Regions from separate parts of the Rhodococcus antarcticus genome, predicted to be linked through region 1. Evidence: predicted binding sites of a transcription regulator. Region 1 holds the regulator's gene; the other holds the start of a gene.
What was found. The regulator LexA, encoded in region 1, represses DNA repair genes until DNA is damaged. The targets are predictions, from matches to a motif close to CGAACANNTGTTCG.
Positions count from the first base shown of each region.

Region 2: RHODO2019_RS09890 (SAV_6107 family HEPN domain-containing protein) is a predicted target of LexA. The motif match lies at 4,654-4,667, and genes of this name have one in related genera.

Region 1 covers NZ_CP110615.1:1,082,376-1,097,277, reverse strand. Annotated here, with positions in the region: gene RHODO2019_RS05390 (acetoacetate--CoA ligase) at 1-491, opposite strand, end outside; gene RHODO2019_RS05385 (hypothetical protein) at 600-1,328, opposite strand; gene RHODO2019_RS05380 (hypothetical protein) at 1,376-1,549, shown strand; gene RHODO2019_RS05375 (NADPH-dependent F420 reductase) at 1,605-2,309, shown strand; gene RHODO2019_RS05370 (hypothetical protein) at 2,319-3,224, opposite strand; gene RHODO2019_RS05365 (glycosyltransferase) at 3,456-4,592, shown strand; gene RHODO2019_RS05360 (vitamin B12-dependent ribonucleotide reductase) at 4,892-7,756, opposite strand; gene nrdR (transcriptional regulator NrdR) at 7,857-8,309, opposite strand; gene RHODO2019_RS05350 (LysM peptidoglycan-binding domain-containing protein) at 8,594-9,067, opposite strand; gene lexA (transcriptional repressor LexA) at 9,288-10,049, shown strand; gene RHODO2019_RS05340 (hypothetical protein) at 10,054-11,088, opposite strand; gene hflX (GTPase HflX) at 11,125-12,675, opposite strand; gene dapF (diaminopimelate epimerase) at 12,752-13,606, opposite strand; gene RHODO2019_RS05325 (FAD-linked oxidase C-terminal domain-containing protein) at 13,881-14,902, shown strand, end outside.
Region 2 covers NZ_CP110615.1:2,066,326-2,081,227, forward strand. Annotated here, with positions in the region: gene RHODO2019_RS09870 (transglutaminase TgpA family protein) at 1-1,278, shown strand, start outside; gene RHODO2019_RS09875 (SCO2097 family morphological protein) at 1,376-1,771, opposite strand; gene dinB (DNA polymerase IV) at 1,916-3,232, opposite strand; gene RHODO2019_RS09885 (class I SAM-dependent methyltransferase) at 3,259-4,080, opposite strand; gene RHODO2019_RS09890 (SAV_6107 family HEPN domain-containing protein) at 4,124-4,534, opposite strand; gene RHODO2019_RS09895 (GNAT family N-acetyltransferase) at 4,808-5,317, shown strand; gene RHODO2019_RS09900 (phytoene desaturase family protein) at 5,371-6,975, shown strand; gene RHODO2019_RS09905 (carotenoid biosynthesis protein) at 6,972-7,775, shown strand; gene RHODO2019_RS09910 (DUF3153 domain-containing protein) at 7,780-8,499, shown strand; gene RHODO2019_RS09915 (glycosyltransferase family 2 protein) at 8,508-9,608, shown strand; gene RHODO2019_RS09920 (CDP-alcohol phosphatidyltransferase family protein) at 9,596-10,201, opposite strand; gene metF (methylenetetrahydrofolate reductase [NAD(P)H]) at 10,194-11,081, opposite strand; gene RHODO2019_RS09930 (polyprenyl synthetase family protein) at 11,245-12,318, shown strand; gene crtI (phytoene desaturase family protein) at 12,318-13,841, shown strand; gene RHODO2019_RS09940 (alpha-(1->6)-mannopyranosyltransferase A) at 13,928-14,902, shown strand, end outside.

The sequences.
Region 1 (14,902 bases):
AGCGAGGCGGTGGCCAGGAACGCGACGACGGACACGCGGGTGTTCGGCAGGTACCCGATGACCCGGTCGCCCGGTTGCACCCCCAGCCCGCGCAGGGCCGCGGCCACCGAGGCGACCTCGGCCCGCAGCTCACCGATAGTGGTGGCGTGCTCGTGGCCGGACTCGTCGACCTCGACCACCGCGCGCCGGTCGCGATCGCCGCGCAGCGCGTGCTCGACGTAGCTCAGCGTCGTTTCGGTGAACCACCGCGCCCCGGGAAGTTCCCGACCGGTCAGGACCTGCTCGACCGGCGTGGTGGAGCGGACGCCGAAGGTGGACCACACCAGGCTCCAGAACGCCTCGAGCTCGGTGGCCGACCAGCGCTGGAGGTCGGCGTAGGCCGAGAGGTCCTGGCCCGTGAGCGTGCTCGCCTCCCGGGCGAAGGCCACGATGCGGCTGCCGGCGGCCTCGGGGCCCGGGGTCCAGATCGGCTGGGGCTCAGGCACGGTCACGGGGTCTCCTCGACGTGGGTGGGAGCTGGCGACCATGATCAGACCACGACGCCCGACGGCGTCGCGCAGGACACGGGGACACGGGCGCGCCCGGCCAGGGACGGAGCATCACGACGCGCCCCGCCGCCAGGGCAGCCGCTCCAGCAGGGAGCGCGAGCCTGGTTCCTCCGCGCGGACGAACGGCGCGAGCTCGGAGGTGGTCAGGGTGACGGCGAGCTCCCCGCCCAGCTTCGCCCCCCGCAGCGCCAGGTCGTCACCGCTCCAGAAGCTGCCCGGGTCGTACGAGCTGGGCTTGCGCCCGGGCGGCAGCAGTCCCATGGCCTCGTAGGTCGTGGCCACCACCTCGGCGCAGTAGGCGTTCTCCAGGTTCGCGGTCGGAGCGGCGCGGCCGGGCAGGTGGCCGCCGAACCAGCGGCCGGCCATGCTCGCCGTCGACGGGAACGGGGTGCCGTCCATCCGCGCGACCGTGCGCAGCGCGGCGTCGGTCTGCGGCACGGTGGCGGTCGGCTCGAGCTGGCGCAACCACGCGCGCTGGCCGTACCGGGCGGCCCACACGAGAACGGCGTCGCGCAGGTCGTGCAGCTGCACCCCGCGCTGGTGCGCGCCCGTCCAGACGTCGGGCAGCGAGCGGCCCAGCTCGGCGTGCCACATCAGCGGCGGGAGGTCGTCGACCACGACCGCCATCCCCACGTGGTTCACCGGGGCGTTGGTGAGCGCCTGGATGGCGCGGTCGGCGCCGGAGCGGCCGCGGAAGATCCACACGTCACCGGTGCGGGTGAGGCCCACGGCCTCGTCGAGCGACAGGACGGTGCCGGGAGCACGGCGGCGAGGGGGCACCGGGCCAACCTACTGACGCACGCCCTCCGTCGACGTAACCTCGCCCCATGAGGCTCTGGAAGATCATCGGGCTCGCGAGCGTGGTCGGGGTGGCCGCCAGCGGGGCGATGACCGTGCGCTCGGAGCGGCAGCGCCGCGCGTACACCCCGGAGGAGATCCGCTCCCGGCTGCACGAGCGGGTGGCCGCCGCGCACCAGGGACCCGCCGTTCCGCCGCAGTAGCCCAGCCGCGCGGCCGTCGCGGAACACCCCGTCCCGGGGCGGTGTTCGACCAGCCATGACGACCATCGGCTTCATCGGCAGCGGCAACATCGGCAGCACTCTCGCCCGGCTCTTCCTGGAGGCGGGCCACGACGTGGTGCTCAGCAACTCGCGGGGGCCCGAGACCCTCAGCGCCCTCGTCCTCGAGCTCGGCGACCGGGCGCGCGCCGCCACCGCCCAGGAGGCGGCCGAGGCCGGGGACGTGGTGGTCGTGACCATCCCGCTCAAGGCCTACGCCACGGTGCCCGTGGAGCCGCTGCGCGGCAAGGTCGTGATCGACACCAACAACTACTACCCGGAGCGGGACGGCCAGATCCCCGAGCTCGACGACGAGTCGACCACGACCAGCGAGCTGCTGCAGGCGCACCTGCCGGAGAGCCACGTGGTGAAGGTGTTCAACAACATCTACTTCGGTCACCTGGGCGCCCAGGGCCGGCCCGAGGGCTCGCCCGACCGCCGCGCGCTGCCCCTCGCCGGGGACTCCGACGACGCCAAGGTGACCGTGCAGGGGCTCGTCAACGAGCTCGGCTTCGACGTGGTCGACGCCGGGGCGCTCTCCGAGGGCTGGCGCTTCCAGCGCGACACCGCCGCGTACGTCACCGGTCAGGACGTGCACGGCATGCGCGAGGAGCTCGCCGCCGCCACCCGCTACGCCGACACCACCCCCGAGCAGGCCGCCGCGATCGCCGAGCGCGGCAAGGCCTACTTCGACAGCCACTGACCTCGGCGCTCAGGGGCGCTCGGTGCACAGCACGCGCAGCCGCACCAGCACCTCGGCCGCACGCTCGTCGTCGGTGCAGGCCGCGCGCAGCCGCTCGACGAGCCCGTCGGCGGCCACCTCGGCCATCGCACCGGGCAGCTCGACCACGGCGGCGAGCTCGGCCACCGGCAGGCCGAGGTGGGGGACCAGGGTGCGCTCCAGGGAGGTCAGCGACGCCCAGATCTCCTCCGCGGTGTCGTTGACCACGAGCCCCGGCTCGGGGCCGTCCAGCAGCGGGGACACCGACTCCCCCACCCCGTCCATGAGCACCGGGCGCGGTGGCCGGCGGCGGGCCGGCGCCAGCCGGTCGACCACCAGCCCGGCGAGCTCGGCCGTGGTCATCGCGCCCCCGGCGGCCTGGAGCGCGGCGTGGCCCAGCGCGCGGAGCACGGGGACGGTGGCGATGCCGGTGCGGCCGCGCGTCTGCACCGCCACCGCCGCGAGTGCGGTCACCACCTCCGGCCGGCGCGCCGGGTCCCACCGGGCCTGACCCGGCAGCCCCCAGCCGGTCGGCTCCGAGGTGCGTTCCAGGCCCGGGTCGCCCGGCAGCACCGCGGTGTCCAGCCGACGGGCCACCTCCGCCGCCGACCACCCGGTGCCGGCCTCCTCCAGCAGCGACCCGACCAGGTCGGCCATCACCGCCGCCAGCGTCGCGTCGTCCTCCGCCCGGGCCCAGCACGTCAGCAGGAAACCGGTGCCGGGCGCCCCGACGAGCTGCGAGATGGTCTCGTCCACCGCGTCCGGGGTCCACGCGGTGTGGGTCGCCGGCGCGACGAACCCCCGGGTCCGCACCGTGGCGAGCACGAGCTGGCGGAGCAGCTCGGTGGTCAGCTCCCCCGCCTGCCCCGTGGTCGCGAGCTCGTCGTAGGCACCCATGGCTCCAGTCTCCCCGCTCTGCGCGCCCTGGACCGTGTGGGGAGGACCGCCCGAGCCTGCTGCGACCGCACCGGCAGCCGCGCGCACCGCGCGGCCGGGTCCGTGGCGAGGTCCGCGGTGGAACCCCGCCCACGTCCCCTCCCCCGCGCGGCCAGCCCGTGGCGGTGCCGACACCGAACCCGCCCACCCCCAGGACTTGTGTTTCGCGTCACACCAGGGTGGTGTGGGGGCGTGAAGATCCTCGTCGTCGCGGCCCCGCTCCTGGGCCACGTGCTGCCGCTGGTCCCCCTGGCGGTGGCGCTGCGGGAGGCCGGTCACGAGGTACGGGTGGCCTGCGGCGGCGGTGTCACCGAGGTCAACACCCGAGGTCTGCCGGTGGACGACGTGGCCGGCGGCCTTCACCTCGGACGTGTGACGGCGGGCGTGGTGCTGCGCCGACCCGGCTCCGCGGTGCGCGAGCGCGGTGGTCGGGCGGGCACCGCCGTGGTCGGCGAGCTGTTCGGCCGGGTCAACGCCGGGCTGGTGGACGCCGTGGTGGACCTCGCGCGGCGCTGGCGACCCGACCTCGTGGTCCACGAACCGCTCGCCGTGGCGGGGGCGGTGGCCGCTGCGCGGCTCGGGGTGCCCGCGGTGCTGCAGGAGAACAGCCTCGCCGACGGTCCCGCGCTCGTCGCGGCCACCCTCACCTCACCGGCCCTGCGCGCCGCCCTGCACCACCACGGGCTGGACGACCTGCCCGCGCCGGCGCTGGTCCTCACCGTGGCGCCGCGCAGCGTGGTCGGCCCGCGGGCCGGTCTCCCGCTGCGCGCCGTGCCACCGGAAGCCGGCGGCGAGGCCCCCGAGTGGCTGCGGCGCCCGTGCTACCGCCCGCGCATCGTGGTCAGCCGCAGCACCGCGCCGGGTGCATCGGGTGCCGACCCCGCCCGTGCGGTGGCCGCTGCGGCCGTCGCCCTGGACGCAGAGGTGGTGCTGGTCCGACCCCGCGGCCACGCCGCGCACCGCGGTCTGGCCGGTTCCGTCCGGCGCACAGGATGGGTGCCGCTGAACCAGGTGCTGCCGCACGCGACCGCGCTCGTGCACCACGGTGGGGCGGGCAGCGCGCTCGGTGCGCTCGCGGCGGGGCTGCCCCAGCTGGTGGTGCCGGGCGCGGGGGACCGCCGGTCCACGGCGGAGCTGCTGGCCGCGCGGGGTGCCGCCCTGGCGGTCCCGGTGCGGGAGATCACCACCGACGTGCTCTCCCACCTGGTCCGCGACCCCGGGCTGCGGTGCGCCGCGCAGGAGGTGCAGCGGGAGATGGCCGGGATGCCGGCGCCGGCGCGGCTGGTGGACGCGCTGGAGGAGGTCGCGAGGCACCGACTGCGGGCGTGAGGCCGCCGGCCTCGGCGCGTCGGGAGCTCCGCGGCGGTCTGCTGCCGATCGGCCCCGGGCAGGACGAGCGTTGATCAACGGCGGACGGCGGCGTCGCTCCGGCCGACAAGGGACGTCAGCGCGTCGAGCAACGTCCACCGGACGCAACCCGCACGCCACGGATGGCGCACGACCGGGCCTGCACGCTCACGGCACCGCTGGACCCGCGCACCACGCTGCGGTGGCCACGGCGGACCGCGTCATCCGCACACGGCGCAACGCCCCGCCCCCGGTTCGGGGACGGGGCGAACGCGCCGGACTCAGCTGCAGCCGCTGGTCGAGCCGCACCCCTCGCACACGTAGCAGCTGCCGGCGGGGCGCATCTTGGTGCCGCAGGTGAAGCACAGCGGCGCGTCGGTGGCGAAGCCGGTGACCGCCTCGAGCAGCTCGGACGTGGAGCCCACCGAGGACGGTGCCGGGCTGGCCACCGCGACCTCCTTGGCGTTGACCGTCGGTGCGGTGCCGACGCTCGAGCGCAGGCCCTCCACGTCGATCTCGGCCGGCGCACCGGTGCCGTAGTCCGTCGCCGCGACCTGGGCGGAGCGTTCGGCGGCGGAGTAGATGCCGAGCTGGGCCCGCTTCTCCTCCGGCAGGTGGTCCAGGGCGATCCGGCGGAACAGGTAGTCCACCACCGAGGTCGCGATGCGGACGTCCGGGTCGTCGGTCATGCCCGAGGGCTCGAACCGGTTGTTCACGAACTTGCCGACGTAGGTCTCCAGCGGCACGCCGTACTGCAGCGCGATGGAGATGGCCAGCGAGAACGCGTCCATCACGCCCGAGAGGGTCGAGCCCTGCTTGCTCATGTTCACGAAGATCTCGCCCAGCCCGCCATCGGGGTAGGAGCCGGTGGTCAGGTAGCCCTCGGCGCCACCGACGGCGAAGGAGACCGTCTGCGCGGTCCGCTTCTTAGGCAGACGCTTGCGCGTGGGTCCGGCGTGCACGACCGCGGCCGTGGCGGTCTTGTCCGAGGAGGCCGAGCCCGTGCTGCCGGCCGAGAGGGGCTGGCCGACCTTGCAGTTGTCGCGGTAGATGGCCAGCGCCTTGATCCCCATCTTCCAGCTGTCGAAGTAGATGCCCTCGACCTCCTCGACGGTGGCCGTCTCCGGCATGTTCACCGTCTTGGAGATGGCGCCGGAGAGGAACGGCTGCGCCGCGGCCATCATGCGCACGTGCCCCATGGGGGCGATGGCCCGCTCGCCCATGGCGCAGTCGAACACCTCGTAGTGCTCCGGGCGCAGGCCCGGTGCGTCAAGGACGTGGCCCTTCTCGGCGATGTGCTCGACGATCGCCTCGACCTGCTCGGGCTGGTAGCCCAGCGACGCCAGCGCTCGCGGCACCGTCTGGTTCACGATCTGCATGGATCCGCCGCCGACCAGCTTCTTGAACTTGACCAGCGAGAAGTCCGGCTCGATGCCGGTGGTGTCGCAGTCCATCATGAAGCCGATGGTGCCGGTGGGCGCGAGCACGCTGGCCTGGGCGTTGCGCCAGCCGTTGCGCTCACCGATCTTGAGCCCGTCCTGCCAGGCGGACGTGGCCACCTCGTGCACGGCGGCATCGGAGCGCCCGACCGTGCGGAGCAGGTCGTTGGCCGCTGCGTGCTTGCGCATGACGCGCTGGTGCGCCGAGGCGTTCTGGGCGTAGCCGTCGTAGGCGCCGACCACCCCGGCGAGCTCGGCCGACCGCTTGTAGGCGGTGCCCGTCATCAGCGAGGTGATGGCCGCCGCCAGCGACCGACCGCCCTCCGAGTCGTAGGCGTGTCCGGTGGCCATGAGCAGCGCACCGAGGTTGGCGAAGCCGATGCCGAGCTGGCGGAACCGACGGGTGGTCTCACCGATGGGCTCGGTCGGGAAGTCGGCGAAGCAGATGGAGATGTCCATCGCCGTGATGATGACCTCGACGGCCTTGCTGAACGTCTGGGCGTCGAAGCTGCCGTCGTCGTCCAGGAACTTCATCAGGTTCAGCGAGGCGAGGTTGCAGCTGGAGTTGTCCAGGTGCATGTACTCGCTGCAGGGGTTCGACGCGCTGATGCGCCCGGACTCCGGGCAGGTGTGCCAGTCGTTGATCGTGCCGTCGTACTGGATGCCGGGGTCGGCGCACTCCCACGCGGCCTGCGAGATCTGGCGGAAAAGCTTCTTGGCGTCGACGGTCTCGATGACCTCACCGGTGCCACGGGCACGCAGGCCGAAGTCACCGCCGGTCTCCACCGCGCGCATGAACTCGTCGTTGACGCGGACCGAGTTGTTGGCGTTCTGGTACTGGACGCTGGTGATGTCGCTGCCACCGAGGTCCATGTCGTACCCGGCGTCGCGGAGGACCCGGATCTTGTTCTCCTCACGCGCCTTGGTCTCCACGAACTCCTGGATGTCCGGGTGGTCCACGTCGAGCACGACCATCTTCGCCGCGCGGCGGGTGGCGCCACCGGACTTGATGGTGCCGGCCGAGGCGTCCGCTCCACGCATGAAGCTGACCGGGCCGGACGCGGTGCCACCGGAGGAGAGCAGCTCCTTGGAGGACCGGATGCGCGAGAGGTTGAGCCCCGCGCCCGAGCCGCCCTTGAAGATCAGCCCCTCCTCCTTGTACCAGTTGAGGATCGAGTCCATCGTGTCGTCGACCGCGAGGATGAAGCAGGCGCTGACCTGCTGCGGGGACGGCGTCCCGACGTTGAACCAGACGGGAGAGTTGAAGCTGAACACCTGGTGGAGCAGCATCCAGGTGAGCTCGTGGGAGAAGATCTCCGCGTCCGTCTCGCTGGCGAAGTAGCCGTTGTCCAGGCCCGCCGCGGTGTAGGAGGTGACCACCCGGTCCAGCAGCTGGCGCAGGCTCTGCTCGCGCGTGTCGGACCCGGCCGCCCCACGGAAGTACTTGCTGGTGACGATGTTGACGGCGTTGAGAGACCACGACTCGGGGAACTCCACCCCGCGCTGCTCGAAGTTCACCGTGCCGTCGCGCCAGTTGGTCATGACCACGTCACGTCGCGCCCAGGTCACCTCGTCGTAGGGGTGCACGCCCTCGGTGGTGTAGATCCGCTCGACGCGCAGGCCGAGCTTGCGGCCGGACTCGGCGGTCTCGCCGTGCCCTCGGGTGGAGGAGCTGCTGGCCGTGTCGGCTCCGACGGTCTCGGTCATCGAGTGGTTCCTCTTCCTGGTGTGCTGCGGGGACGGCGGTGCGGTTCGAGCGACGTGCGGTTCGAGCGACGTGCGGGTCGAGCGACGTGCGGGTCCGGTTTCAGCCGGACTGGTGGTGACGGAGCTGGCTGATCTCCTTCTCGAAGTCCTCGGCGGAGGTGAAGGAGCGGTAGACGGAGGCGAACCTCAGGTAGGCGACCTCGTCGAGGTCCTGCAGCGGCCCGAGGATGGCCAGGCCGACGTCGTGGCTGGGGATCTCGGCGGAACCACCGGCTCGCACCTGCTCCTCGACCTGCTGCGCCAACAGGTAGAGCGCGTGGTCGTCGACGGGCCTTCCCTGGCACGCGCGTCGGACGCCGCGGACGACCTTGTCGCGGCTGAACGGCTCGGTCACCCCGCTGCGCTTGACGACGGCCAGCACGGCGGTCTCCACCGTGGTGAACCTGCGGCTGCACTCGGGGCACGACCGGCGGCGGCGGATGGCCTGGCCCTCGTCGGCCTCGCGGGAGTCCACGACCCGGGAGTCGGGGTGCCGGCAGAACGGGCAGTGCACGTCCGGACCCCCTCTCGAGTCGAGGTTGTCCACCGGCCCTGTGGACCGTGCGGTGAACAACTCCCCGTGCGCCTGTGAGTTCCGGTGGACAACCGGACCCAACCTGTGGATGAACTACAACGGTGTAAGCACTAGATGTTGTGGTCCGGACGGTAGGCGCACCCAAGACTCCGCGCAAGTGACACGCAGGGAAACCGCGTTCCCGCAGGTACCCGAGCGTGTCGAGGCAGCGGTCGCCGGGCACGCCGGGGCGGGACCGCGGACGTGACCAGCCGACGTCGTGATCAGCGGACGGGCACGACCAGCGACTCACCCGGCCGGACCACGGCACCCGACAACCCGTTCAGCGACACGATGCGCTCCACGACCGCGTACGTCGGCGCACCCGGAGCGACCCGGCCGGCGAGCTCGGACAGGCTCTCCCCCGCCCGCACCTGGACCACCGAGGTGGCCACCGGAACGGCGTCGGCCCCCGCCGAGCGCAGCGCGACGAGCCCGGCCACCGCCGCCACGCCGAGCACCGAGATCGCCACCCACGCCGCCAGGCGGCGCCGGCGCACTTGCACGCGCGTGGGCGCGTGCGGCGCACGGGACACACGGACGGGGGCCGGAGCGCCGGAGTAGGACAGCGGCCGCCCGCCGGGGCGCCGCAGCGCCTGCTGCCGCGGGACGGCCCGCCGCCGCACCGGTGGCGCCTCGCTCGAGCCCTGCGTCCAGCCGCCGGTGCCCAGCGGTGTGGTGTCAGCGAGAACAGTCATGTCATCCTCCGTCGGTCGGTCACCCGATCCAGTGCGGGCGCACATCTCGAACACCCGTTCGATCGAACGTCTGGGCGATGTCTACCAGGACGGTCCGACAAAAACGAGATCTGTCGGCGTGTCGATCGAACAGGTGTTTGAACGGGAACCCCTCCCCCGCTACGTTCGGCACCGTCGGAACCGCGTCGGCGCAGGACCGCAGAGCAGGAGGCGTCACACCATGAGCAGCAAGGACAGCCAGCAGCCAGGCCCGGCGGACGTCGGCGGAGCGGCCGGTGCTCCGGCCGCCGCCGAGGTCACCTCCGTCGCCGGTGGGCTCACCTCCCGGCAGCGGCGGGTGCTCGAGGTCATCCGCGAGTCGGTCGAGCTGCGCGGCTACCCGCCGAGCGTCCGGGAGATCGGCGACGCGGTGGGCCTCACGTCCACCTCCTCGGTGTCCCACCAGCTCAAGGCCCTCGAGCGCAAGGGGCTCCTGCGGCGCGATCCCAACCGTCCCCGCGCCGTGGACGTGCGCACCCCGGAGGACCTGGCCGCGGCCGCGCTCGCGGCGCAGGTCGAGAGCGGGGACGCCCAGCCGGACGAGGCCGCCCGCCACGACTCGATGCCCACGCCCACCTTCGTGCCCGTGCTGGGGCGCATCGCGGCCGGTGGGCCGATCCTGGCCGAGCAGGCCGTGGAGGACGTCTTCCCGCTGCCCCGGGAGCTGGTGGGCGAGGGCTCGTTGTTCCTGCTGCGGGTCGTCGGCGAGTCCATGGTCGACGCGGCCATCTGTGACGGTGACTGGGTGGTGGTGCGCCAGCAGAACGTGGCCGAGAACGGGGACGTGGTGGCGGCCATGATCGACGGCGAGGCCACGGTCAAGACGTTCAAGCGCCGCGACGGCCACGTCTGGCTGATGCCGCACAACCCCGCGTTCACCCCCATCCCGGGCAACGAGGCGACGATCCTCGGCAAGGTCGTCACGGTGATGCGCAAGCTCTGAGCAGCTACCGGCGACGGCCCGCCCTGCGCAGCCGGCCCACCAGCCACACCACGGCACCGGCGACCACCACGGCGATCACCGCGGCCTGCCACCGCTCCAGCCCGCTCCCGTCGCTCGCCGGGGCGGGCTGGTCGCTCGCCGGGGGCGTGGTGGCCCCGGGGGTCTGGGCGGGCGCGACCACCGCGAGCCCCGTCGCGCCCACGACGGTCCGGATCGCCGGCAGCACTCCAGCCGGGCCTTCCGATCCGCTCAGCAGCGCACCGTCCGCGGTGAACGCGACCGCCTCGCCCTGCGGCTCGCCGGCCAGCGGCACGCGCACCGGGTCGCTGGCCAGCGCATCCACCACGTCTCCGTCGGGCACCGACCACAGGTAGGCGTCGGTGTAGGTCCGCAGCGCCGCCACCGTCCCGTCGGTGCTCACCGCTCCTCCGGTGACGAGCACCGACCCGAGCGAACCCACCGGCCCGCCGGGGGTGTCGGTCGCGGCGATGCGCACCTGTCCCACCCGGGCCATCGGGGTCGGGCCCGGCTCGGCCAGCCGGTCGACCGGGACGTCCGGCGCGTACACCCCTGCAGTGCCGGAGACGGCCTTGGTCACCACCACCGGCCGTCCGTCGCGCTGCAGGAGCAGGGCCTCGGCGTCGTGCGGGCCGTCGGGGTAGCTGAGCCGGTGCAGGCCCGACGGCACCCCTGCCTCACCCACCGAGACGAGGGCGACCGTGTCGCGGGTCCTGCGGTTGTCCCCGGTGTCGGCCAGCCACACCGTCCCGTCGGCGGCCACCGCCAGGTCCTCGACGTCACGCAGGTCGAGCCCCACGTCGAGGGTCCCCGTCACCGCGCAGCTCGCCGGGTCGAGCGCCAGCACCTCGGTGACGTCGCCGTCCCCGGTCGCGAGCACCGTCCCCGCACGGACACCCAGCGCCGAGAGCTCCGCCAGCCGTGCGTCGGACGGCGTGCACAGCGTGCCGGGGGTGGGAGGGCCCACCGTCGAGACGGTCAGCAGCAGCGCAGGCGCGAGCAGCAGGGCGGGCAGCAGCATGTCCGGCAGTCTTCCAGGTGGCCCGGCGGGCAGGCGTCAGGCGGGCGTGGCCGCCACCGCGAACGGCGCCAGCACCGCGCCCAGGTCACCCCGCACCCGGGCGTGCAGACGGGTTCCCTCGGGGGTGTGCTCCTCGCTGAGCACCTCACCCTCGGAGTGCACCCGGGCCACCAGGTCACCCCGCTGGTAGGGCAGCAGCACCTCGGCGTCGATCTCCGGGTGCGGCAGCAGGTCCACGAGCCGGGCCTGCAGCGCGGCGACACCCTCCCCGGTGTGCGCGGAGACGAACACCGCGTCAGGCATGAGGTTGCGCAGGTGGGTCAGCATCACCGGGTCGGCCGTGTCGATCTTGTTCACCACGAGCAGCTCGGGCGGCAGGGTGGTGCTGCGCTCGTCGGCGATCTCGACCAGGACCTGGCGGACGGCAGCCACCTGCGCCTCGGGGAACGGATCGGCCCCGTCCACCACGTGCACGAGCAGGTCCGCCTGCGCCACCTCCTCCAGGGTGGAGCGGAAGGCCTCGACGAGCTGGGTGGGCAGGTGGCGCACGAACCCCACCGTGTCGGTGAGGACGTACTCGCGACCGTCGGGCAGCTCGGCGCGACGGGTGGTGGGGTCCAGGGTGGCGAACAGCGCGTCCTGCACGAGCACGCCGGCCCCGGTCAGGGCGTTCAGCAGGCTGGACTTGCCGGCGTTGGTGTACCCCGCGATGGCCACGGAGGGGACCTCGTTGCGGCGGCGGCTGTCGCGCTTGGTCTCCCGGGCCTGCCGCATCCCTGCGATCTCCTTGCGGAGCTTGGAGGTGCGGGACCGGATCCGTCGACGGTCGGTCTCGATCTTCGTCTCCCCGGGACCACGGGTGCCCACGCCGCCGGTCGAGCCACCACCGGTGCCTCCACCGGCCTGCCGGGACAGCGACTCACCCCAGCCGCGAAGCCGCGGGAGCATGTACTGCATCTGGGCCAGCTCGACCTGCGCCTTGCCCTCACGGGACGTGGCGTGCTGGGCGAAGATGTCCAGGATCAGCGCCGTGCGGTCGACGACCTTGACCTTGACGACCTTCTCCAGCGCCGTGAGCTGGGCCGGGGTGAGCTCGCCGTCGCAGATCACGGTGTCCGCACCGGTTGCCGCCACGACGTCGCGCAGCTCCTTGGCCTTGCCTGATCCGATGTAGGTGGAGGCGTCCGGGGTGCTGCGGCGCTGCACGAGGCCCTCGAGCACCTCGGACCCGGCGGTCTCCGCGAGCGCGGCCAGCTCGGCCATGCTGGCGTCGGCCTCGGCGCTGGTGCCGCTGGTCCACACGCCGACGAGCACCACCCGCTCCAGACGGAGCTGGCGGTACTCCACCTCGGTGACGTCGGCGAGCTCGGTGGACAGCCCGGAGACACGGCGCAGCGACGTCCGCTCCTCGAGCTGCATGTCCCCGGTGGACGGGTCGTCGGCCGTGCCTCGCGGGGCGGGACCGGCGGGCAGGCCGTCGAGCAGCAGGTCGTCGAGGTAGACCTCCGCCCGTGCGCTCTCGGGCAGGTCGGTGTCGGGGTGGCGGTCGGGCTCGTGGTGGTCGGACCGCGTCGCAGAGTTCGTCATGTGCGTTCCATGGTCCCACGCACCGCTCCAGGTGCGCACGTCATTACTCCATGGGCGGACGCGGGGGGTGGACGCGTCAGACCTGGGCGGCCCACCACGCGGCGTCCAGGACGCCGCGGGCCACGAGCACCGACGGACCGCGCAGCGAGCTCCGTCCACCCCCGATGCGGACGAGGACCTCGCCGCCGGGCACGTGGACCCGCACCTCACCGGTGCTGCGTCCGTCGTGGTGCAGGGCCGCCAGCGCCGCGGCCACGGTCCCGGTCCCGCAGGAGCGGGTCTCCCCCACCCCGCGCTCGTGCACCCGCATGTCCACCGCCCCGTCCACCAGGGGGGTCAGCAGCTCGACGTTGACCCCGTGCGGGAAGACGTCGTGGTCGAACTCCGGCCGGCTCGTGAGGTCGAGGCCCGCGACGTCGTCCACCACGCAGGCCAGGTGCGGGTTGCCGACGTCGACCACCACACCCTCGACGTGCCGCCCGCCCACGGTCGCCGTGCTGGTGCCGCCCTCGCGGGCCGGCCCCATCTCGACGATGACGTCGCCCACCGCACCGGCAGCGTGCACGATCACCGGTCGTGCGCCCGCCCGGCTGCCGATGACGAACCCGGTGCGGACCTCGAGGCCGGCGGCGTGCAGGTGGTGGGCGAAGACCCGGACCCCGTTGCCGCACATCTCCGCGACCGAGCCGTCGCCGTTGCGGTAGTCCATGAACCAGTCCTGCGGCGCGATGCCCTCGGCGACCGCCTCGCCGAGCGCGCCGGCCCGGACGACCCGGAGCACGCCGTCGGCGCCGAGCCCGCGGTGGCGGTCGCACAGCGCCCGCACCCGGGCCGGGGTCAGGTCGAGCTCGCCGTCGGGGTCGGTGAGCAGCACGAAGTCGTTCTCCGTGCCGTGCCCCTTCACGAACCCCACGTCGTCCACGGATCCCATGCTAGGCGGGCGACCGTTCGTTCCCGTCCTGTCGGTCCGGCGGCGCACACTGCCCGGACCTGTTGTGCAGGTCACGCCGGGAGCACTACGTTTTCACTCAGAGGTCCGCCAGTTCCACGATGCGAAACATGCACGAGACGGGAGGAGTTCTGATGGCACTGCAGCTGCCGGCCGCGGTCGCGGTCGCGGTCGTGGTTGCGCCGGGCCGGGAGCTCCCGGAGACCCCCTCCGTGCCCGCCCACGCCCGGATGCACTGACCCACCAGGAGACCGTCATGGACAGCGCCGTTCTGGCTCCCCCCGTCCCGGCTGCGCAGCTCGCCCACCGCTTCGCGGAGCAGCTCGCCCCGGGATCCATCATCACCGACCCCACCCGGCTGAGCACGTACCAGTGCGACGGGTTGGCCCACTACCGGGTCACCCCCGCCGTGGTGGTGCTGCCGCAGACGGCGGCGCAGGTGCAGCACGTGGTGCGGGTGTGCCACGAGCTCGGCGTGCCGTTCGTGGCGCGGGGGTCGGGCACCGGGCTCTCCGGCGGGGCGCTGCCGCACGCCGACGGCGTCCTGGTGGTGACGAGCCAGATGCGACGGATCCTCGAGGTGGACGTGGCCAACGAGCTCGCCGTCGTCGAGCCCGGGGTGATCAACCTGGACGTCACCAAGGCGGCGGCGGTGCAGGGCTGGTACTTCGCGCCGGACCCGTCGAGCCAGCAGGTGTGCTCGGTGGGCGGCAACGTGGCCGAGAACTCCGGGGGCGCGCACTGTTTGAAGTACGGCTTCACCACCAACCACGTGCTGGGGGTGGAGGTGGTGACCCCGGACGGCGAGCTCGTGACCTTCGGTGGTCGCACCCGGGACACCCCCGGCTACGACCTGCTGGGCGCGTTCGTGGGCAGCGAGGGCACCCTCGGCATCACCACCAAGGTCGTCGTCCGCCTGCTGCGCAAGCCCGAGACGGTGCAGACGCTGCTCGCCGGCTTCCGGAGCACGGACGCCGCGGGTGCGGCGGTGAGCGCCATCATCGGCTCCGGCGTGGTGCCCGCGGCCATAGAGCTGATGGACGCCCTGGCCATCGAGGCGGCCGAGGCGGCCACGCACTGCGGCTACCCCGATGGGGCGGGCGCGGTGCTGGTGGTCGAGCTGGACGGGCCGGTCGCCGAGGTGGAGCACACCTTCGCCGCCGTGCAGCAGCACTGCCGCGACAACGGATCCTTCGAGATCCGGGTGGCCGCCGACGACGCCCAGCGCGCGCTGATCTGGAAGGGCCGCAAGTCCGCGTTCGCCGCCGTGGGCCGGAT
Region 2 (14,902 bases), 980 kb from region 1:
CAGCAGTACACCGACCGGTGGCTCCCTGCTCCCGGCACGCCGACGGCCGTGCAGGGCACGGGGGGCTCCCTGCAGAGCTACTCCTACGACCAGACCCTGGACACGCTGCACACCCGGCGCTCGCAGCCGCTGCCCAGCTACCGGGTGCAGGCCGTCGTGCCGGGCGGGACCGCCGACGAGCTCCGGGCCGCGGGCTCCCCCGGACCCGGGTCGGCGGACTCCCCCGGGCCGCGCTTCTACGCGACCACCGGCATCGATCCCCAGGTGAAGCAGATCGCCGAGACCGTCACCGGCGGTGCCACCGACTCGCTGGACGCCGCCGTCCGGCTCACCAGCTACTTCCGCGACCCGGCCAACGGGTTCACCTACACCGTGCAGACCGCGGAACCCGGGGCGGGCAAGGACGCGCTGGTCAGCTTCCTCACCGACGGCAGGACCGGGTTCTGCGAGCAGTTCGCGTCCTCCATGGCCGCCATGATGCGCAGCCTCGGGTTCCCCAGCCGGGTGTCGGTGGGCTTCACGGCCGGGACCGGCGACGGTGTGAGCCGGGAGGTCACCACGAGCGACGCGCACGCCTGGGTCGAGGTGTACTTCAGCCGGACGGGGTGGGTCCAGTTCGACCCCACCCCGCTCAGCGACGGCCGCGGCGTGGTCCCCGGCTACGTGACGCAGGCCCTGCAGAACCCGGCCGCCGGCACCGGTGCCACCACGGCCCCCAGCGCTGCGCCGACCGCGGCACCGAGCGCCGCACCGACCGCGGCCGCCCCCACCGCGGGCGCGCAGGACCCGCAGGCCGGTGCCGCCGAGAAGGGTTCCGGCACCACGGCCGCGCCGTCGCCCTGGCCCCGCCGCATCGCTGTCACCGCCGTGGTCGTGGCCGTGGTCGTGGCCGTCCTGGCGGCACCGGCCGCGGTCCGGGTGCTGCGCCGACGACGACGCTGGGCCGACGGCAGCCCGGCCGCCGCCTGGGACGAGGTACTGGACTCCGCCGCGGACCGGGGTGTCGTGCTGCGGCCGAGCGAGACCCCGCGGCAGACCGCGCTGCGGCTGGGCGACGAGCTCGCGCTCGACGCCGGTGCGGTGACGGCGCTGCACGCGCTCGTCGACACCGTGGAGCAGAGCTGGTACTCCTCCGGCGGGGTGCTGGTGCAGCAGCAGTCGCCCGCGGAGCTGGGGCGTGCGGTGGACTCTGCGCTGCGGACCGCGAGCCCCGTGGGCCTGCGCGGGCGGCTGCTGCCCCCGTCGTTGCGCGGGGCGCGCGGCGCCAGCGGCCTCTGACGGTCGCGCGGAGCCGGCCCGTCGCACGGAGCCACCGCCGACCGCAACGACGAACGGCCCCTGGTCGGAGACCGGGGGCCGTTCGGGGAGAGCGGGATCAGGGCTGGTCGAAGCGACGCTTGAAGCGCTCCTCCATGCGGGAGGAGAACCCGCCGGGCTGCTTGTCGCCGCCGCGGGAGGCCCCGGGGGCGGGACCGCTGGGTGCCACGCCGGGCGCCCCACGACCCGTGACGAGCACGACGGCGGAGCCGAACATCATCAGGAAGCCGACGACGCTGACCGCGACGACGGCGATCGTGGGCAGGCCCAGCGCCACCCCGGCGATGAGCACGACGAGGCCGAGGACGAAGAGGAAGACCGCCTGCAGGCGGCGCTTCCTCGTCGCGGTCCTGACCCGGGCACCACGGACGTTGGACGCGAACTTGGGATCATCTGCGTAGAGCGCGCTCTCGATCTGGTCCAGCAAGCGCTGCTCGTGCTCGGAGAGTGGCACGTTTTCCCTCCCCCGGCACAGAGGCATTGGGCGGCCGCCCCTTCTCCGGGGGCGACAGGCGCCCGACCCGGGCGCCTTCCCACATCGTACGAGCAGAGTTCAACTCCTACCACCCGCACGGGGATTCTCCTGTCCTCCCGAGGCTCAGCGACCACCCGGACGGGGGCCGCGGGGGGCTGCGGGGGGCTCCGGGGCACGTCGGGCACCGTCGCGTCCGCCCAGCAGGGTGGCCGGACGGACCGCTCCGTCCCCGAACTTGGAGCGCAGGGCGTCGGCGGCCCGCTCGGCGTCGCGCCAGCCGTGCTCGCGCTCGTCCAGGCGCAGCTGCTCCACCACCTGGGCGGCCCGGACGAGCTGCTCGGTCCGCACGCCGACCAGGCGGACGGCCTGCGGCAGCGGACGCAGCGCGTCGAGCAGGGTGCGCGCGGTGCCGTACACCTCCTGGGCGACGTCGGTGGGCGCCTCCAGGGTCCGCGAGCGGGTGATCGTGGTGAAGTCGGCGTAGCGCACCTTCACCGCCACGGTCCTGGCGCGCAGCCCGCGACGACGCAGCCCCGCGGTGGTCCGCTCGGACAGGCGCAGCAGCTCGCGGTGGAGCACGGCCGAGTCGTGCACGTCGACGCTGAAGGTCTCCTCGGCCCCCACCGACTTCTCCGTCGTCCCGGCCACCACCGCCCGGTCGTCGCGACCGTTGGCCAGGGCGTGCAGGTGGCTGCCGCTCGCCGTGCCGACCCACTGCTGGAGCACCCGCAGCTCCGTGCCGGCCAGCTCGCCCACCGTCCGCAGACCCACCGCGGCCAGCTGCTCCGCGGTGCGGGCACCCACGCCCCACAGCGCCGAGACGGGCAGGGCGTGCAAGATCGCGAGCTCCTCGACCAGCGGCACCACCATGACGCCGTCGGGCTTGGCCATCCCCGAGGCGATCTTCGCCATCGACTTCGTGCGGGCCAGACCCACCGAGGCGGTGATGCCCTCCGCGGCGAGCACCGCCGACCGCACGTCCTGCGCGAGGGCCAGCGGGGTGGTCCGCAGCCGGCGCAACGAGCCGGCCACGTCCAGGAACGCCTCGTCCAGGCTCAGCGGCTCCACGAGCGGGGTGACGGAGCGGAAGATGCCCATGACCGTCCGCGAGGCGGCGGTGTACAGCGGGAACTGCGGGGGGACGAACACGGCCCGGGGGCACAGCCGACGGGCCCGGACCGCGGGCATGGCCGACCGGATCCCGAAGGCCCGCGCCTCGTAGGTGGCCGAGAGCACCACGCCCCGCCCCCCGGCCCCGGCGACCACGACGGGCAGACCGGCCAGGTGCGGGGCCTCGCGCACCTCGACGGAGGCGTAGAAGGCGTCCATGTCGACGTGCAGCACCGTGCACCCCGTGTCGTCGGGCCCGACCGCCGAGGAGGCGTCCTGCTCCCGTCGCGCCTGGCGGCCCGCGTCGGCGAGCTCTCCGCTGCGTCCCACGCGTCAGTGCCCCACCGGTCAGCCGCTCACGGGCGGGGCGCGACCGTGGCCACGGCGTGCAACCGGCTGGCCATCTCGCGCAGCGGGGAGGTGCAGGAGGCGTGCAGCTCCAGCTCGGCCAGGGCCGCAGCCGAACCGGGGGCGGTCTCGAGCACGGGCCAGGGCACGAGGTCGCTCACGACGGCGTCGCCCTGCACGAGCTGGACGACGAGACCCGCGGCCACGAGCGCGGCCTCGATCCCCGCGACGTCGAAGCGGCGCAGCAGCGGGTCACGGGGGCCGACCCGACCGTCCGGGTCGGTCAGCACGTGCTGGGCGTCGGCGATGCGGCCCGCGAGCGCGCGGTGCAGGACCGCCGCCGCGCGCCCGGCCACCAGGACCGAGAGGGCGCCGGCCGGTGCGAGCGCGGCCACGAGGGCGGCGAGGGTCGCGGGGACGTCCTCGACCACCTCGAGCACGCCGTGCGCGAGCACCACGTCCGCGCTCGCGTCGGCCACCGCGTCGGCCAGGGAGTCCGCGTCGCCCTGGACCCCGGTGACGAGGTGCGACACACCGGCCTCCCGTGCGCGCCGGGCCAGCGAGGCCAGGGCGTCGGGGCTGGGCTCGACGACGGTCACGCTGCAGCCCGTGGTGGCCAGCGGCACGGCCCAGACGCCGGAGCCACCTCCGACGTCGAGCACGCGGCAGCCCTGGGCGCCGCCGTGGGCCGCCCGGCAGACGAGCTGGTGGACGGCGCGGCGCACGGCGAGGCTGCCGGCCCCGGCCTGGCTCGCGTCGGTGCCGGGCACCGGCGGCAGGCTGGCGCGCGCCGAGGGTGCTCCAGGGGTGGGTGCTCCGGGGGTGCTCACGGACTCCCACAGTAGTGGCCGACACCGGCGTTCCCCGGTGCCCTCACCGATCTGGGCGACGTGGTCCCCGGCCGCGCACGGCGTTCTCGGCCAGGGCCAGGAACTGCTCCACCTGACGGACCATGTCGTCGGCGTCCCGCACGGACACCGCAGGGGGCCGCCCCGACGGGCCCGGAGCGCACGCCGCGAAGAACTGGGCCCACTCCCCCAGCTCGGGAGCCACGGCCCGCAGCAGCTCCCACGCGCTGGTCGGCCGGCCACCGGTGGAGGGTGCCGGGGACGGCCCCGGCTCGCGCCCTGACGTCGGCACCGCACGGGCGGCCAGCACCGCGGCCGCCCCCCGGAGCGCGGCCAGGTGCGCCGCCGCGAAGCGACGGGGTGCTGCGGGCTCCGTGCACGCGGCCGCGAGACCGTCCCCCGCCTGCTGCAGCAGGTCCACCGCTGGTGCCGTCACGTCGGCCCTCCCTCCACGTCGGTACTGCGGTGCCGCTCGGCACGGCCACTGGCCGGGTGCGCCGGACCCGGGGCCGCCGCGCTTCCCTCGCGGCGGCCCCGGGAGCCGGAGCCATGGTTCGAACACCTGTTCGAACCACGGCTGGACCATAGCCGGGCGCACCCCGGTCCCGTCAACACCCGCGTCGTCGCGGGGAACGGTGGGTGGAGGTGGTGTGATGGGCGGGTGAGCGTGGACGTCGTCGAGCTGTCGCCCGAGGCGCTGCGGGAGCGGATGGGCGAGGCGCTCGGCGTCTACGTCGCCGCCATGGACTACCCCCCGGGCACCGAGGCGCACCGGGCGCCCATGTGGGCCGAGCACGCCCTGCGGCCGGGCTGGGCCGCCGTGGCCGCGATCGACGCCGGCACCCTGGTCGGCATCGGGTACGGCTACCGCAGCGCTCGCGGGCAGTGGTGGTCGGAGGAGGTCCGCACCGGGCTGCTGGCCCTGGGCCGGCCCGCCGGCGAGACGGAGCAGGTGCTGGCCGACACCTTCGAGCTCACCGAGCTCCACGTGCACCCGGCGGCCCAGGGCGACGGCCTGGGGTCCCGGCTGCTGCTGTCCTTGCTGGAGGGACGGCCGGAGGGTCGCGTGCTGCTGTCCACCCCGGAGGTCGACGCGGAGGGCAACCGGGCCTGGCGGCTGTACCGGCGCACGGGGTTCGGCGACGTCCTGCGGCACTTCCGCTTCACCGGCGACCCGCGCCCGTTCGCGGTGCTCGGCCGATCCCTCCCGCTGGGCTGAGCCGGCCGGCCGTCGCCGGGCCGGGTGGCCCCGCCGCCGCTACCGTTGGGCCCGTGCAGGACGTGGTGGTGGTGGGCGCGGGCCACAACGCGCTCGTCGCCGGGTGCTACCTGGCCCGGGCGGGCTGGGGCGTCACCGTCCTCGAGCGCGACGCGGTCGCCGGTGGCGCGGTGTCCACCGTCGAGCGCTTCCCCGGCCACCAGGTGGACCGCGGCTCCTCGGCGCACCTGATGATCCGGCACCTCGGCATCGTGGAGGAGCTGGGACTGGCCGAGCACGGGTTGCGCTACGCCGACTGCGACCCCTGGGCCTTCGCGCCCGCGCCCCCCGGGTCGGACGCCCCCGGCATCGTCTTCCACCGCGACCTCGACGCCACCTGCGCCTCCGTCGAGGCGGCCTGCGGCGCGGCCGAGGCCGACGCGTACCGGCGCTTCGTCGGCACCTGGGGGCCGCGCAGCGCCCGCGTGCTGCGCAGCTTCGCCACCCCGCCCACCCCGCGGCACCTGGCCCGCGCGTTCTGGGGGATGGACACCGGGGGCGATCCCGCCGGGCTGTCCCGGGAGTTCCTCACCTCCGGCGACGGCCTGCTCGACGCGACCTTCGACGACGAGCGCCTGCGCGCCGCCCTGGCGTGGTTCGGGGCGCAGTCGGGCCCGCCCACCTCGGCGGCGGCCACCGCCCCCATGGTCGGGTTCGCGGCCGCGATGCACGCGGTCCCACCCGGCCGGGCGATCGGCGGCAGCGGTGCGCTGAGCCGGGCGCTGGTCTCCAAGCTCGCGTCCCTGGGCGGACGCGTGGTCCTCGGCGACGCCGTCACGTCGCTGCACCGCGGCACCGACGGCTGGACGGTCCGCACGGCCGGTGGCACCGAGCACCGGGCCCGCACCGTCGTCGCCGGCTGCCACGTGCTGGACACCCTGGACCTGCTCGCCGCGGGCGGGCACCCGGAGCCGGAGCGGGTGTCGCGCTGGCGCCGCGAGGTGCGGGTGGGCCCGGGCATCGGCATGGTCGTGCGCCTGGCCACCTCCGGGCTGCCGCGCTACCCCAGCGCCCCGGCCGGGGTGGCGGTGGAGCACGGGCTGCAGCTGCTGGTGCACGACCGCCGCCAGCTGCACGGTGCGCACGGCGCGGCAATGGCCGGCGAGCTGCCCCCCACCCCCGTGGTGCTGGCCATGAGCCTGAGCTCGCTGGACCCCGGCTCGGTGCCGGCCGGGCAGCAGCAGGTGTCGCTGTGGGCCCAGTGGCACCCCTACGCGCTCTCGGGGGGACGGAGCTGGGACGGCGTCGGGGAGGCCGAGGGCGACCGGATCGTGGCCGAGATGGACGCCCACGCACCGGGCTTCGCCGACTCGGTGCTGCACCGGCTCGTGCAGACCCCGCTGGACCTGGAGCGCGAGCTCGGCCTGCGCGGCGGCAACGTGATGCACGTCGAGATGTCGCTGGAGTCGCAGATGCTGTTCCGCCCGACCCCGGAGCTCTCCGGCTACCGGGTGCCCGGGGCGGCCGGGCTCTACCTCACGGGCGCCTCCACCCACCCCGGCGGCGGGGTCAGCGGCGCCAGCGGGCGCAGCGCCGCCGCCCTCGCCCTGGCCGACGCCCGGGGCGGCATGCTGCGGCGTGCGGTCGCGGGCGGGCGCGCCGTGGTGGCCAGGCGGTGAGGACGGCCGGCGCTCTCGGGGTGGCCGCGGTCGCGGTGCAGATCACCTACCCGCTGACGGCCGGCTCGACCCGCGACGCGGTGAGCATTGCGGTGGTGCTCCTGCTCGCCGCGGCGTCGGTGGTGCACGCCGTCGTGGTCCGCGGGGTGCGCTGGGCGGGCGCGCTCGTCCTGGTGACCGCAGGGGGCGGGTTCGCCGTGGAGCTGCTCGGCACCGCCACCGCGTTCCCGTTCGGGGAGTACACCTACGCGCAGGGTCGTCTCGGGCCGGCGGTCGCCGGGGTGCCGCTGCTCATCGGGGTGGCCTGGACGGCGGGCGCCTACCCCGCCTGGTGCGCGGCGCAGCGGGTGAGCTCCGGCCGCGGGGGCCGCCTGGTCCTGGCCGCGGTGGGCCTGGCCGGCTGGGACCTGTTCCTGGACCCGCAGATGGTGGCCGACGGTCGCTGGACCTGGGTGCAGCAGGACGCGGGGCTGCCGGGTGTTCCCGCGGTCCCGGTGGGCAACTACCTCGGCTGGCTGGGGGTGGCGCTGGTGATGGCCGCGCTGCTCACCCTGCTGCCGACGACGGAGGTCCCCACCCGGCGCGACGGACTGCCCGTGGCCCTGTTCTGCTGGACGTGGCTGGGTTCGGCCCTGGCGCACGCGGTGTTCCTCGGGCTGCCCGCCTCCGCCGTGTACGGCCTGGTCGGCATGGGCGTGCTGGGGGTCCCGCTGCTGGCCGTGCTGGGGTCGGGGCGCGAGCGTTACGGGCGCGTCGCGCCGCGCGCTCACCGACCACGGACCGGGCGGCTGGCACGATGACCCGGTGCTGCCTCCGGTGACCCTGCGACCTGCCCCGCGCCCACCCCGATCCCCGCGGCGACCGCTCGCGCTGGTGGCGGTCCTGCTGCTGGCCCTGCCGCTGCTCACCGGGTGCCTGCGGGCCCAGCTGACCATGGGTGTCTCCTCCAGCGACGAGGTGACCGGGCAGCTCGTGGTCGCGGTGCCCCGGGGCGGCACCGCACCGACCCTGACCGTGCCGCCCGGACTCAGCTCGTCCGTCACCGTGGACCGGTACTCCCAGGACGGCTACAACGGCAGCGTCGTCCGCTTCACCGCCCTCAGCTTCGCCCAGCTGCAGCTGCTGTCCGGGCTCAGCGCCGACGGCGCCGGCGCGTACTCCCTGACCCTGCGGCGCTCCGGGGACATCGTGACCCTCGACGGCACCGTCGACCTCACCAACGTCACCGCGGAGGGCGCCGACGTCACCATCAAGATCAGCTTCCCGTCCCCGGTCACGACCACCAACGGCAGGCCCGACGGCACCAAGGGCATCACCTGGACCACGGCCGCGGGCGGCACCCTGAAGGTGGGCCAGAGCAACCAGCTGCAGGCCTCGGTCCGCTACGACGACCCCACCACCCGCAGCTTCACCCAGTGGGCGCTCATCCTCGGCGGCGTCGTCCTCGGGGTGGCCCTGCTCGTCGCCGTGATCGCCGTCATGGCCCGCGACCGCTCCCCCCGGCCGGGCCGGGTCCACCGCTGACCTCCCGGGTGGTGCGGGCCGGCGCGCTGCTCGCCGTCGCCGGAGCGGTGCACGCGCGGACCAACCGCAGGCTGCTGCGCCGGCCGCTCGCCGCACCGCCGCGCTGCGACGAGCAGGTGACGGTGTGCGTGCCGGCCCGCGACGAGGAGCGCACCGTGGGTCTGCTGCTCGGGGACCTCCGCCGCCAGGTCGGCGTGCCCCGGCTGCGCGTGCTCGTCCTGGACGACGACTCCACCGACGCCACGGCCGCCCGCGCCCGGGCCGGCGGCGCCCAGGTCACCTCGAGCCACGGTCCGCCCGCGCCCGGGTGGCTGGGCAAGCCGGCCGCCTGCCACCGCCTCGCCGAGCTGGCCCGGGAGGGGCGCACCCCGGACGTTCTCGTCTTCGTCGACGCGGACGTCCGGCTGGCCCCGCACGCCGTGGCTGCGTCCGTCGAGCTGCTCCGGCGGCACCGGCTGGCCCTGGTCAGCCCGTGGCCGACCCAGCTCGCCGGGTCGGTGGCCGAGCGCCTGGTGCAGCCGCTGCAGCAGTGGAGCTGGCTGACCACGCTGCCGCTGCGCGTGGCCGAGTTCTCCCGGCGCCCCTCACTGGCCGCCGCCAACGGCCAGCTCCTCGTGGTCGACGCCGCCGCCTACGCCGGTGTCGGGGGCCACGGGGCCGTCGCGGCCGAGGTGGTGGAGGACGTGGCCCTGGCCCGCGCCCTGCGGCGCGCCGGGCACCGCACCGCCCCGGCGGACGGCTCGACCCTGGCGCGCTGCCGGATGTACGACGGCGCGCGGGAGGTGCGGGACGGCTACGGCAAGTCGCTGTGGACGGCCTTCGGCTCCCCGGCCGGGTCGGCGGCCGTGCTGGCGCTGCTCGGTCTCACCCAGGTCCTGCCGGCCGTGGCGGCGCTCGCGGGCTCCGGCCGCACCCGCGCCTGGGGCCTGCTCGGCTGGGCGGCCGGGGCCGACTCGCGCGCCACCGCCGCGCGCACCGCGGGCACGCCCGGGTGGCCGGACTCGGTGGCCCAGCCCGTCTCCGTGCTGGTCCTGGCCGCGCTCACCGTGCACTCCCACCGGGGGCACCGCCGGGGCGCGCTGACCTGGAAGGGCCGTCAGCTCCCCTGACGCCGCACCGCGAGCGCCAGCTGCCCGCCGCCCACCACCGCGAGCCCCACACCCACCAGCCCGGTGACCCGGCCCAGGTCCAGCCCCGCGAAGGCCAGGCCCACCACCACCAGGATCGTGCGCGTCGGCCGCTCCCACACCGTCAGCGCACCCAGCCGACCCGTGCGGGCGCGCCAGGCCTCCGGGACGAGGGTCAGCACCGCGAGGACGGCCGCGGCCCACCACGGCACCCCGGCCCCCAGCACGAGGGCCACCCACCACGCCAGCTCGGAGACCCGGTCGCAGGCGGAGTCCAGCGCACGGCCGTAGGAGGACACCCGGTCCGTCCGCAGCGCAACGGCCCCGTCGAGCCCGTCGAGCAGCACGCTCACGAGGACCGCCGCCACGGCCCAGCCGAGCAGTCCCGCACCCGCCAGGACGGGCACGACCAGGGAGAACAGCAGCCCCGCGGCCGTCACGGCGTCCGGCGGCACCCGCAGCGCCACCAGCGGGCGGCAGGCCAGGTCGACCACCCGCAGCCACCCGCGCACGAAGGGCACCTCGTCCGGGTCGATCCCGTGGTGGCCCTGCGACCAGTCCGCCCGCTCAGGCACGGGCGGTCGCGAGCCCCAGCCTGCCGAGCACCTCGCGCGTGGCCCGGGCGAAGTTGAGCGTGTAGAAGTGCAGGCAGGGCACGCCCTCGGCGATCAGCCGCTCGGCCAGCTCGGTGGCCACCTGCACGCCCACCTCGCGCACGGCCTCACGGTCCTCGGTCTCCCCGGTCCCGGCCGCCCGCTCCAGGCGCTCGACCACCTCGGGGGGCACCTGCTGCCCGGACAGCTCGGCCATCCGGTGCACCGAGCGCAGCGAGGTCACCGGCATGATCCCGGGCACGATCGGCTTGGCGCCCTGCTCGGCGTCCACCGCCACCACGCGGTCGCGCAGCCGCAGGTAATCCTCGGCCCGGAAGAACATCTGGGTGATCGCGTAGTCGGCACCGGCGCGCAGCTTCTCCACGAAGTGCACGGCGTCGGTGTCGAGGTCCGGCGAGCGGTGGTGGCCCTCGGGGAAGGCGGCCACGCCCACGGTGAAGTCGCCCAGACCGCGCAGCAGGGCCACCAGCTCGGCCGCGTGCTCGACACCCTCGGGGTGGCGCTGCCAGCTGCCCAGCGGGTCGCCCGGCGGGTCGCCGCGCAGGGCCAGCACGTTGCGGATCCCGGCGTCGGCGTAGGCGCCGACCACGCTGCGGATCTCCTCGACGGAGTGGTTCACCGCCGTGAGGTGCGCCACCGGCAGCAGGGTGGTCTCCCGGGCGAGACGGCCGGTGATGCGCACCGTGCGGTCCCGGGTGGAACCTCCGGCGCCGTAGGTCATGGAGACGAACGCCGGGTCCAGCTGCTCCAGCTCGCGGACGGTACGCCACAGCTGGGCCTCGCCTGCCTCGTCACGGGGCGGGGAGAACTCCACCGAGAACCGGGTGCGGCCCTCACCCATCCGCTGCAGCACCGACGGGGGCTCGGTCGTCGACGGGGCTTCTCTGGTGCTGGTCACGCCGGGAGCATAAGTGCGCCACCCGGGCGGCGCCCCGTGCTGCGGCGTGCCGGTGCTCACCGTCCCGCGCCGTGCGACCGGCACCCGCCCCCCCTACGGTGGGGCCATGATCGTGCCCGCACTGCCGGAGGCCGTGGCGGCGGAGCTGTCCTCGTTCTTCGACTCCCGTCGCGCTTCCACCACCCGCGTCGACCCGCTGTTCTGCTCGGCCGTCGCCGAGCTGGAGCGCTTCGTGCTGCGCGGCGGCAAGCGCGTGCGCCCCGCCTTCGCCTGGTGGGGCTGGCGGGGGGCGGGCGGCGACCCGAGCGGTACGGACGCCCCTGCGGTGCTCCGGGCGTGCGCCGCGCTCGAGCTCATCCAGGCCTGCGCCCTGGTCCACGACGACCTCATGGACGCCTCCGCCACCCGCCGCGGCCACCCCACCGTGCACGTGGCCTTCGCCCGCCACCACCAGGAGCAGGGCTGGCGCGGCGACTCCGACCGCTTCGGGCTGGCCGCCTCGGTGCTGCTGGGCGACCTCGCGCTGGCCTGGGCCGACGACATGCTCCGGGGCGCCGGGCTGGGTGCACCGGCCCTGCAGCGGTGCGTGCCGGTGTGGGAGGCCATGCGCACCGAGGTGCTCGGCGGGCAGTACCTCGACGTGCTGACCGAGGTGCGCGGTGACGAGAGCCCCGAGGCCGCCCTGCGCACGGCCCGGTTCAAGACCGCGGCGTACACCGTCGAGCGCCCCCTGCACCTGGGGGCTGCCCTGGCCGGCGCCCCCGAGGACGTCGTGGACGCCTACCGCGCCTTCGGCACCGACGTGGGCGTGGCCTTCCAGCTCCGCGACGACCTGCTGGGCGTGTTCGGCGACCCCGCGGTGACCGGGAAGCCCGCCGGTGACGACCTGCGGGAGGGCAAGCGCACGCTGCTGCTGTCCTTCGCGCTGCGCACCGCCGACGAGAAGGACTCGCCCGCCGGGGCTGCGCTGCGGTCCGGGCTGGGTCGCGACCTGGAGCCCTCGGAGGTCGACGAGCTGCGCGAGCACCTGGTGCAGCTGGGTGCGGTCACCGCGGTGGAGCACCGCATCGCCGAGCTCACCCAGCGCGGGCTCGCGGCCCTGGACGCGGCGCCGGTGGAGCCGACGGCGCGCGCCGAGCTGCACGCCATGGCCCGCGCCGCCACCGAGAGGACCTCCTGATGGCCCGCGCCCTGCGCACCGTGTCCGGCCCCACCGACCACGTCGTCGTCGTCGGGGCAGGGCTGTCCGGGATGGCCGCGGCCCTGCACCTGCTCGGCGCCGGTCGCCGCGTCACCGTGGTCGAGCGGGGCGACCAGGTCGGCGGGCGGATGGGCCGCACGGAGGTCGACGGGTTCGCCATCGACACCGGCCCCACCGTGCTCACCATGCCGGACCTGTTCGACGAGGCCCTGGGGGCGGTGGGTCGCTCCCTCGGCGAGATGGTCACCCTCACCAAGCTCGACCCCGCCTACCGCGCGCGCTACGCCGACGGCAGCCACCTCGACGTGCACAGCGACCCCGACGCCATGGAGGCCGAGCTGCGGGAGAAGGCCGGGGCCCCGACGGCCGCGGGCTACCGCCGGCTGCGCGCCTGGCTGACCGAGCTCTACGACGTCGAGATCGGCCGCTTCATCGGCTCCAGCTTCGACTCCCCGCTGGACATGGTGTCCTCGCGCGCCGCCCTGAGCGACGTGGCCCGGCTGGCCCGCCTCGGCGGCTTCGGCCGGCTGGGGCCCAAGGTCGCGAGCTTCCTGCCCGACGAGCGCGCCCAGCGGCTGTTCTCCTTCCAGGCGCTCTACGCGGGGCTCCCCCCGCAGTCGGCGCTGGGGGCCTACGGCGTCATCGCCTACATGGACACCATCGCCGGGGTGTACTTCCCCCAGGGCGGGATGCACGCCGTGGCCCGCGCGATGGGCGAGGCCATCACCGGGGCGTCCGGCGAGATCCGGCTCGGCACCGAGGCGACCCGCCTCGAGCGCGCCGGGGACCGCGTCACCGCCGTGCACACCGCCGACGGCGAGCGGCTGGCCTGCGACACCGTCGTGCTCACCGGCGACCTGCCGCTGACCGACGCGCTCCTCGGGCACCCGCACCGCAGGCGCGCCGGCACGCGGTGGGCGCCGTCCTGCGTCGTGGTGCACGGCTCCGTGCCCAGCGACGTGGCCGCGGGCTGGCCGGAGCCGGCCCACCACACCATCGACTTCGGCGCGGCGTGGGAGCAGACGTTCGACGAGATCATCGCCAAGCCCGGCCGGGGCCGGCTGATGAGCGACCCGTCCCTGCTGGTCACCCGGCCCACGCACACCGACCCGTCCCTCGCACCGGAGGGCCAGGAGCTCTGCTACGTCCTGGCACCGTGCCCGAACCTGGAGGCTGCCCCGCTGGACTGGGAGACGGTCGGCCCGGCCTACCGCGACGAGGTGCTCCAGGTCATGGAGGGTCGCGGGTGGACCGGCATCGCCGAGCACTTCACCCCGCGCGACCTGGTGACCCCGGCGAGCTGGGCCGAGCAGGGGATGGGCGCGGGCACCCCGTTCTCCGCGGCCCACACCCTCGCCCAGACGGGTCCGTTCCGGCGCGGCAACCTGGTGCCCGGGCTGACCAACGCGGTGCTCGCCGGCTGCGGCACCACCCCCGGGGTGGGCGTGCCCACCGTGCTCATCTCCGGACGGCTGGCCGCGCAGCGGGTCACCGGGGGCTAGACCGGCGCGCGGGCTGCGACACAGGTCGGTCACGGCGGAGGTCCGCGACCCGGTCGCGCGCCCGGGGTGGGGCATGATGGAGGGTGATGTCCGCAACCACGACGGCGCCCGCCCGGGGGGCCGACACCCGCAGCAGGGCCGCCTCCTTCGTGCGCGGCCCCGCCGGTCGGCCCGCCCTGCTGGGCGTGGTGGGCAGCGCCCTCATCACCCTTGCCTCCCCGGGCGCGGGTTCGCTGCGGGTCACCGACCCGTTCCTCGAGCGGCTCAACCTGTCGTGGATGCGCTTCGGGCACGGCCAGCAGCTGTCCATGGCGCTGCTCTACCTGGGTGTCGGGCTCATGCTGCTGGCCTGGGTGCGGGTGGGGCGGCTCGTGCTCGCGGAGCGGATCAGCGCGGCCGGGCTGCGGACCACCATCGCCGCCTGGGTCGTGCCCATGCTCGTCGCCTCACCCATCTACAGCCGCGACGTCTACTCCTACCTCGCCCAGGGTGCCCTGCTGCGCGACGGGTTCGACCCCTACGCCGTGGGACCGGTGGTGAACCCCGGCCCGCTGCTGGACAACGTCAGCAGCATCTGGTCCACCACGCCCGCGCCGTACGGCCCGGTGTGGCTGCTCGTGGCGGACGGCGTCACCCGGATCACCGGGGACAGCGTGGTCTGGGGCACCGTGCTCATCCGGCTCACCATGCTGCCCGGGCTGGCCATGCTCGTCTGGGCCCTGCCGCGGCTGGCGGGCCACCTCGGCGGCAGGGCCGGTGCCGCGGTGTGGCTCGGGGCCATGAACCCCCTGGTGCTCGTGCACCTGGTGGGCGGCGTGCACAACGAGATGCTCATGGTCGGGCTGATGGCCGCCGGGGTCGCCCTCGCCCTCGACCGCGAGCACGTCGCCGGCATCGCCGTGATCGCCCTGGCCGTCGGGGTCAAGGCCTCCGCAGGACTGGCGCTGCCCTTCGTCGTGTGGATCTGGGTGGCCCACCTGCGCGAGCAGCACGCGGCCCGCGAGGGCACGTCCGGGGAGGCACCGCTGCTGCCGCTGCTGGTGCGCACCTCCGCCGCCGGG